Linked DNA regions of Geothrix sp. 21YS21S-2. Each later gene encodes a partner of the first gene's protein in a complex. Links are inferred from orthologs where the notes say so. Each region holds a gene or a part of one and is shown on either strand. Other genes may lie near its edges. The genes, in order: smc and RAH40_RS21510.

Region 1 (4,399 bases):
CTTGTGGATTTCCGGCCTGGAGCCCAAGGAATCCAGTCCAGGTCATCGGGAACCGGGTAAGTCCAACCTTGGGGGTTCCATGGTTATGTCAAGTGTTATCAACGAATAGATATTAAGGATTCGCAGGTTTGAATAAATCAAACATCAATTAGTTTTCCACACTTTCAGGTTTCTTTCGCGTTGACAACCCGAACCCTCTCCAAACAGTTCATGACATTCCCATGACCGTTTCAAACCAGCTGCGCCGCCTCCCGCAGCTGCACGCTCACGAGCCTCGATACGCCCATCTCCTCCATGGTCACGCCGTACAACGTGTCCGCCGCGATCATGGTCGGCTTCTGGTGCGTGATGACGATGAACTGGGTGCCTTCCTTCATGCGCTGCACCATCGCCGCGAAGCGCCCCACGTTGGCCTCGTCCAGCGGCGCGTCCACTTCGTCCAGCACGCAGAAGGGGCTGGGCTTGTAGTGGAAGATGGCGAACAGGAGCGAGATGGCGGTCAGCGCCTTCTCCCCGCCGCTGAGCAGCGTGAGGGCCTTGGCGCTCTTGCCGGGGGGCTGCGCGGTGATCTCGATGCCGCACTCCAGCAGGTCCTTGGGATCCTGCAGGATGAGCGTGGCCGCGCCGCCGCCGAAGGCCTCGCGGAACACCTCGTGGAACCGGGTGTTGATGAACTCGAACGCCTCGCGGAAGCGCTCCTCGCTGGTGGCGTTGATCTCGCGGATGGTGGCCTCCAGGTTGCCGATGGCCTCCGTCACGTCGCGCCGCTGCTCGTTCATGAAGGCCAGGCGGTCCTCGGCCTCCTGCAGCTCCTGGATGGCCAGCGGGTTCACCCCGCCCAGGTCCAGGCGCTTGCTCTGCAGCTCCTGCATGCGCGTCTGGTGCACCAGCTCGCCCATGGCCCAGGCCTCCTTCTCCTCGTCCGAGATGGACGCCAGGAAGTCGGGCACCGTGAAGCCCAGCGCCAGCTCGATCTCCCGGGACATGGCCTCCATGCTCCCCTGCACCTGCGCGCCCTGCAGCAGGGACTCCTGGTGCAGCTGGCGGGCGTTCTCCAGGGCCTGGCCCAGCTCGCGCGCGTTGCGTTCCTGCACCCGCACGAACTCCTGGGCGCTCTCGATGCCGGGCAGGGCGGCGTTCTGCTCCTCCACCAGCTCCTGGCGCTCGACCAGGAGGCGGTTCGTCTCCAGCTCCAGCTCCTCCAGGCGCGCGGCGGCCTGGGCCGCCTTCTCGGAGCTCGCGGCGATATCGGCCTGCACGCGGCCCTTCTCGGCCTCCAGGTCGTAGACGCCCCGCTGGAGCTGCTGCAGGTGGCGCTGCACGGCGTCCCGCTCGGACCAGGCGGATCCGCGCATGCGCGAGGCCTCCACCAGCGTCTCGCGCCGGTCGTCCAGGGCCTTCTGCGCCTCGGCGCGCCGGGCCTCGGCGGCGTGCACCGCCTCCACGAGCTCGGCCTCCTCGGGGTTTTCCGCCGGGGCCTCCAGGTCGCGCAGCTGGGCCTGCAGGGTGGCGATCTCCGCCTCCAGCTGCTCCCACTGGGCGTCGGCGCGCTCCTGGGCCTCCTTGATCTCCCGCAGCTGGGCGGAGGCCGAGGCCCGCCGGCCCTTGAGATCCTCCAGCACGCGCCGGGCCGACATGTGGTCCTCGTCCATCTCCTTGAAGCGGTCGGCGGCCTCCCGCATGCGGTAGTCGGCGGTCTTCACCGCGGACTCCAGCGCCTCCACCCGGTCCAGCCCCTCCTCGCGGGCGGCCTTGGCGGCCTCGAACTCGTGGCGGAGCTTGAGGGGGGAGGCCGCGGGCGCGGCCACGCCGCCCTGCACCGGGCCGAAGGGCAGTTTCACCAGGGCGGGCGACACGAAGGCCAGGTCCGGATGGGCCTTCGCCAGCTCCGTCAGCGCGGCGTCTTCGCACGCGAACGCGCGGTTCAGGAGCCCCTCCAGGGGCCGGGGACGGCCCGGGCGCCACTTCACGGCGTCCCGCAGGGCCCAGGCGCCCTCCGGGGCCGGGACGGGGTCCGCGGGGCCGCCGGCGCTGAAGATGAGCTGTCCCGGGGCCTCCCAGGCCCCGCGGGCCTCGCCCAGGTCGACGGTCTGGATCCAGGCGCCCAGCAGGCGCTCCAGGTCGGGCAGGTGCTCGTCGTCCACGGAGACCGCGTCCACGAAGGCCGTGGGCAGCACCCCCCTGCCGCGCAGCCACTCCAGCGCCTTGCGCTGCTCGTCCGAGCCGGCGGCGTCGCGCAGGAGGTCGCCCAGCTGGCGCATGCGCAGCTCCTGGGCCTCCAGGGCGCCCTCGGCCTCGCGCAGGGCGGCGGCGGCGGCGCGGTGGGCCTCGGCCGTCTCCTGCCGGATGCGGCTCTGCACCTGGACGGCCTCCTCCATCTGCTCCAGGCGCCCGGCGGCGCCCTCCTCCTCGCGGCCCAGGCGCAGGGACTCGGCCTCCAGGGTCTCCAGGCGCGGGGCGCGGATGGCCTCCTCGTGGTTGAGCGAATCCAGGCGCCCCGAGCGCTGGGCGATCTCCTGGTGCACGGCCTGGCGCCGGCGCTGCGCGGCCAGGGCCTCCCGCTCGGCCTCCACGCGCCGGGCCCGCAGCTCCTTGAGCTCGCCCTCGATGTGGCGCAGGGCGCCCCCGGCCAGGGCCACGGCCTCCTCGGCGTCGGCCACCAGCGTGTCCCGCGCCTCCAGCGCGGTCTCGGCGGCCTTGAGGGCCTCCTGGAGCCGGGCCGTCTCGGCCTCGGTGTCGCCCGAGCGCGCGGAGAGCTCGTCCAGGCGCGCCTGGAGGAGGGCGGCGGTCTGCTCCGAGTCCTGGATGCGCTCCCCCTGGAAGCCGCGGTCCTGGTCCAGCAGGCCCAGGCGCTGGTCCAGGCCCATGACGGCCCGGGCGCGCTTGTCCTGCCTGTGGTTCATCTCGTCCAGGGCCAGGCGCAGGCCCTCCACCTCCGAGGACTTCTCCGAAGCCTGGGCCGTCAGCGCGGCGATGCGCCGCTCCAGGGCGTCCAGGTTCTCCAGGATGCGCTCCTTGGCCTCCTCCAGTTCCGAGGCCTTGCCGGCCAGCAGGATGCGCTGGGTGGCCTTGATGGCGACGTCCAGCTCCTGGGCGCGCCGGGCCTTGGCGGCCTGGCGCTTGAGGGACTCCTGCTGCTTGTTGAGCTCGAAGAGGATGTCGTCCAGGCGGAGCAGGTTGGCGCGGGTCTCCTCCAGGCGGCGCTCGGCGTCGGTGCGGCGCAGCTTGTAGCGGGTGATGCCCGCGGCCTCCTCCAGGAGGGAACGCCGGTCCTTGGGCTTGGAGGAGAGGATGAGGTCGATCTGGCCCTGCTGGATGAAGGAGTAGGCCCGGGTGCCCATGCCCGTGTCCATGAGCAGGTCCGACACGTCCTTGAGCCGGCACTCCCGGCCGTTGATGCGGTATTCGCTGCCCGTGTCCCGGTAGAGCCGGCGGCTGATGACGACCTCCCGCACGGAACCGGGGTGGCCGGGGTCGGGCATCTCCAGGGTGAGCTTGACCTCGGCCATGCCCATGGGCTTGCGCTGCCCGGTGCCGGCGAAGATCACGTCCGCCATCTCGGCCCCGCGCAGCAGGGTGGCCCGCTGTTCGCCCAGGACCCAGGCCAGGGCGTCCGAGATGTTGGATTTTCCACATCCGTTGGGTCCCACCACCGCCGTCATGCCCACCGGGAAGCTGAGCTTCTGGGGGTCGGCGAAGGACTTGAATCCATTAACTTCTAATGCAATTAAACGCAATCGAACCCTCTCAACCCGGGAACCACCTGCCGGTTCGCTCCATTCACTTCTCCGATACCAACGATCTTCAAGGGCCATTCCAGCGATGTTGACCGGCTCACGTTTCCCCTGGCTCAAATTATTTAAGGCTTATATTTGTTCGGAAAGAGGGGTGTCATGAGGCGGGGAGGTGGACAAGCTTCCATGGTATGGCTGGAACCGCATCGCGTCCACGCCGGAGGGCGGGAGCGGGCCATTTCGGGTCCCTTGACGGCGGACACCCTGGTCATGGCCCTGGGGGACCTCCCCCCGGGCCCGGCCCGGTGGGTGGTGGACGACGCCTGGATCCCCTCGGTCCTGCTGCGCGACATCGTGGAGCTCCCCGCCGGGATCGAGGCCCGGGAGGCGTTCTTCCGGTGGCGCTTCGGCCAGAGCCTGGCCCTGGAGGCCCCCCAGGCGGTGCAGGCCCTCTCCCTGGGGGACAACGCCTGGCTCCTGGCGGGCCTCCCCGAGGCCACCCGCGAAACCTGGATCCAGGCCTCCCTGACCCTCGGCCGGCCCATCCGGAGCCTCCTGCCCCGGTGGCTCTGGCTCTACAACCGCCTCGCGCCATCCCGGGAGGTGCCGGGGATGCTCCTGTCCCTGTGCCCGGCCCGGGAAGGCGCCTTCACCGGCACCCTCGC
Region 2 (3,227 bases), 3.6 Mb from region 1 along the record:
CCGCTGTTCTGCACCCAGGCCAGCCGGGGCATGCGAGCGGCCAGGCCCTCGGGAAGCTTCCACGCGAAGAGGCCCTCGGCCTCCGCCAGCCATTCGGCCTCGCCGGCCTCCCGGGGGTGCCAGCCGCGGATGTCCAGGCGGGGTTCGGCCTCCCGCAGGGCGGGGACCCAGTCCATGTGGCGGTGGTGGATGACGGCCAGTCGTCGCATGCTCATCCCTGGTAGCTGTCCTGCGCGTGGTAGCTGCTGCGCACCAGGGGGCCCGATTCCACCCGCTGGAAGCCCATCTCGAGGCCCTTGCGCCTATACATGTCGAACTCGGCGGGTTCGACGTACCGCGCCAGGGGCAGATGCAGGGGGGAGGGGGGCAGGTACTGGCCCAGGGTGGCGATGTCCACGGAGGAGTCCCGCCAGTGGCCCATGAGGTCCAGCACCTCCTCGGGGGTCTCGCCCAGGCCCACCATGATGCCGCTCTTGACGCGCAGGGCGGGGGCGGCGGCGTCCCGGTGGCGGGCGGCGCCGGCCAGGACCCGCAGGCTCTGGGCGTAGTCCGCGTCGGGGCGCACCCGCTTGTACAGGCGCTCCACGGTCTCGACGTTGTGGTTGAGGACCTGGGGGGCGGCCTCCAGCACCGTCGCCAGGCAGGCCTCGCTCCCGCTGAAGTCGGGGATCAGCACCTCCACCCCGCAGCCCGGCACCAGGGTGCGGATCCAGCGGATGGTGGCGGCGAAGTGGGCGGCGCCCCCGTCGGGGAGGTCGTCCCGGTTCACGCTCGTGACCACCGCGAAAGCCAACCCCAATGATGCCACCGCTTCGGCCACGCGCTGGGGCTCGCCGGGGTCCACCTCGCCCGGGCGGCCCTTGCCCACGTTGCAGAAGCCGCAGTGCCGGGTGCACACGTCGCCCAGCAGCATGAAGGTGGCGGTGCGATGGATTCCCCAGCATTCGTGGAGGTTGGGGCACCGGGCCTCCTCGCAGACGGTGACCAGGCGGTTCGACCGCACCAGGGCCTCCACCTCGGCCACCACCTCGGGAGCCGGGACCTTGATCTTCAACCAGTCGGGACGGGGGCCGGGGAGAACGGGGGGACGCGCCATAGGAGTCAATCCTACCGCACTGGGCTACAATGGACTGCCATGACCGACACCCCCCGAGAGCATCCCGCCTTCGAGCCCCCGAAGGGCTTCGAGACGAAGTTCCGCGACCTCGAGCTGCATCTGGCCTCCTTCGACGGCCCCCTGGACCTGCTCCTGCACCTGATCCGGGAGCAGAAGCTGGACATCCTGGACCTGCCCATGGCCTCGGTGACCCGCCAGTACATGGACTACCTGCTCCTCATGGAGGAGCTGAACCTGGAGATCGCCGCGGAGTTCGTGGCCATGGCCGCCCACCTCCTGCAGATCAAGAGCCGCATGATGCTCCCCCGGCCCCCCGCGGACGAGGGCCTGGAGGATCCCCGCGAGGACCTGGTGCAGCGCCTCCTGGACTACCAGCAGGTGAAGGAGGCCGCCAAGGAGCTCTCCAGCCGCGAGACCGAGTGGCAGAAGGTGGTCTTCGCGCCGGGGCTGGACATCCGGGACCACGCACGGGTGGAGGAGGAGCCCATCAAGGCCAACCTCTTCGACCTGCTCGCGGCGTACCGGGACGCCCTCAAGCGGCTCCTGCCGCCCCCGCCGGTGCAGGTGCGCACCCCCCCCAAGACCCTGGACCAGCGCATCGCCGAGGTCACCGCCTTCCTCCTGGACGGGCGGTGGGAGGCCTTCGGCGGGCTCCTGGCCACCGCCGGCTCCCGGGAGGAGCTGGTGCTCACCTTCCTGGCCCTCCTGGAGATGGTCCGCACCGGGCGGATCCTCCTGGTGCAGTCGGAAGCCTTCGGCGAAATCCGGGTTCGCGCGGCCTAGCATCGTGACCCGCGAACCCAGCCCCTCCCTCGCAAAGGCCTTCCGCATCGCCTACGTCATCGGCCTGTTCATCTGCGTGGCCTGGCCCCTGCTCCTGCAGCTCATGCTGGGCACGGCCATCCGGCCCGGGGCGGCGCCCCCGGACGGCGTGGTGCAGCAGCTGGGCTACACCTTCACGGGGCTGACCTTCGCGTCGGCGTTCTTCGTGACCTGGCGCTGGAGCAAGGTCCGGCGGACCTTCGGGAGCCTGGAGGAGGCCCGGCGCCCCGGAACCGTGATCCGTGAGACCATCCTCTACGCCGCCCTGTTCGAGCTCAGTTCCCTCTACGGAATCGTCTACTACGCCCTGGGGGGGCCGCCGGCCGAGCGCTACGCCCGGTCCTTCATCGCCCTGACCACCGTCATGTTCTTCGTCTTCGTCCCCCGATTCCAGGCCTGGCGGGAAGCCGCCCAGGAGGAGCGCCCATGAGCGAGAATTCCGCCCACGACAAGACCGATCCCGGCATCCCCACGGATCCCGACGCCACGCAGGTCCTGAAGACCGGGGCGCCCAGGCTCCAGGACACCCAGCCCATGCGGATCATCCCGCCCCCCCCGAGGCAGGAGGCCGTCACGACCCAGTCCCTCCCCGTCGTCGCGCCCCTGCCCGAGGCGCGCCAGGCGCCGGCGCGGGCCTCCCGGCCCCTGCTCTGGATCTTCGGCATCCTGGCCGTGGCGATCCTGGGCGGCACCGTGGCCTACTACTTCCTCTATCCGGGCGGGGAGGCCCCGGCCCCGGCGCAGGCCCGGGAGGAGATCCCCGCGGTCCTCGTCCCGTACCTGGACAAGGCCGCCCAGGGCGACTCCGGCGCCATGCGCATGCTGGGGACGATGTACTACAACGGCCTGAACGTCCCCATGGACCGCAAGGAAGGCGTCAAGTGGTACCGGAAGGCCGCGGCCGCCGGGAGCGTGGCGGCCCGCAAGGACCTGGAGCAGCTGGGTCTGGCGGTGGACGAGAAGTGAGCCCCTCCGAGACCCCCCTTGCCAAGCTCCTCGCGGACCAGGCCTACGACGGCCTCTTCCCCAACCTCTACGACTGGATCTACGTGGTGGGGGTCTCCGAGGCCGGGGAGCTCACCTTCGAGACGGTGAACCCGCCCCTGGGCGGGGGCTCGGGGTTCCTGCTCCCGGAGTTCACGGGCAAGACGCCCGCGCAGTGCCTCCCCCCCGAGAGCGCCGAGCTCCTGGTGAACCACTTCAGCCGGGTGCTGGCCGAGGAGCGGCCCCTCCTGTACGAGGAGGAGCACGTGGTGGAGGGCCGGGCCCGGAGCTTCCAGACCACTCT

Evidence for each region.
Region 2: the proteins of smc (region 1) and RAH40_RS21510 are in contact, whole or in part, in a crystal structure (PDB 3ZGX), measured with the Bacillus subtilis proteins. The link is inferred for Geothrix sp. 21YS21S-2 from one-to-one orthologs.

What each region holds. Positions count from the first base shown.
Region 1 is NZ_CP132910.1:1,277,783-1,282,181, forward strand. What follows is about bases 31-4,127. They hold smc (chromosome segregation protein SMC), read right to left. Parts: upstream 3,738-4,127; coding sequence 231-3,737; downstream 31-230. Other genes in these bases: RAH40_RS05800 (hypothetical protein), read left to right, coding at 3,921-4,127. Outside these bases: more of RAH40_RS05800, read left to right, coding at 4,128-4,399. UniProt on the Bacillus subtilis protein: Required for chromosome condensation and partitioning.
Region 2 is NZ_CP132910.1:4,905,427-4,908,653, reverse strand. The notes cover bases 93-3,017. They hold RAH40_RS21510 (ScpA family protein), read left to right. Parts: upstream 93-1,135; coding sequence 1,136-1,900; downstream 1,901-3,017. Other genes in these bases: RAH40_RS21495 (PAS domain-containing sensor histidine kinase), read left to right, coding at 2,902-3,017; RAH40_RS21500 (hypothetical protein), read left to right, coding at 2,366-2,905; RAH40_RS21505 (hypothetical protein), read left to right, coding at 1,905-2,369; lipA (lipoyl synthase), read right to left, coding at 212-1,096; RAH40_RS21520 (D-2-hydroxyacid dehydrogenase), read right to left, coding at 93-209. Outside these bases: more of RAH40_RS21520, read right to left, coding at 1-92; more of RAH40_RS21495, read left to right, coding at 3,018-3,227. UniProt on the Bacillus subtilis protein: Participates in chromosomal partition during cell division. May act via the formation of a condensin-like complex containing Smc and ScpB that pull DNA away from mid-cell into both cell halves.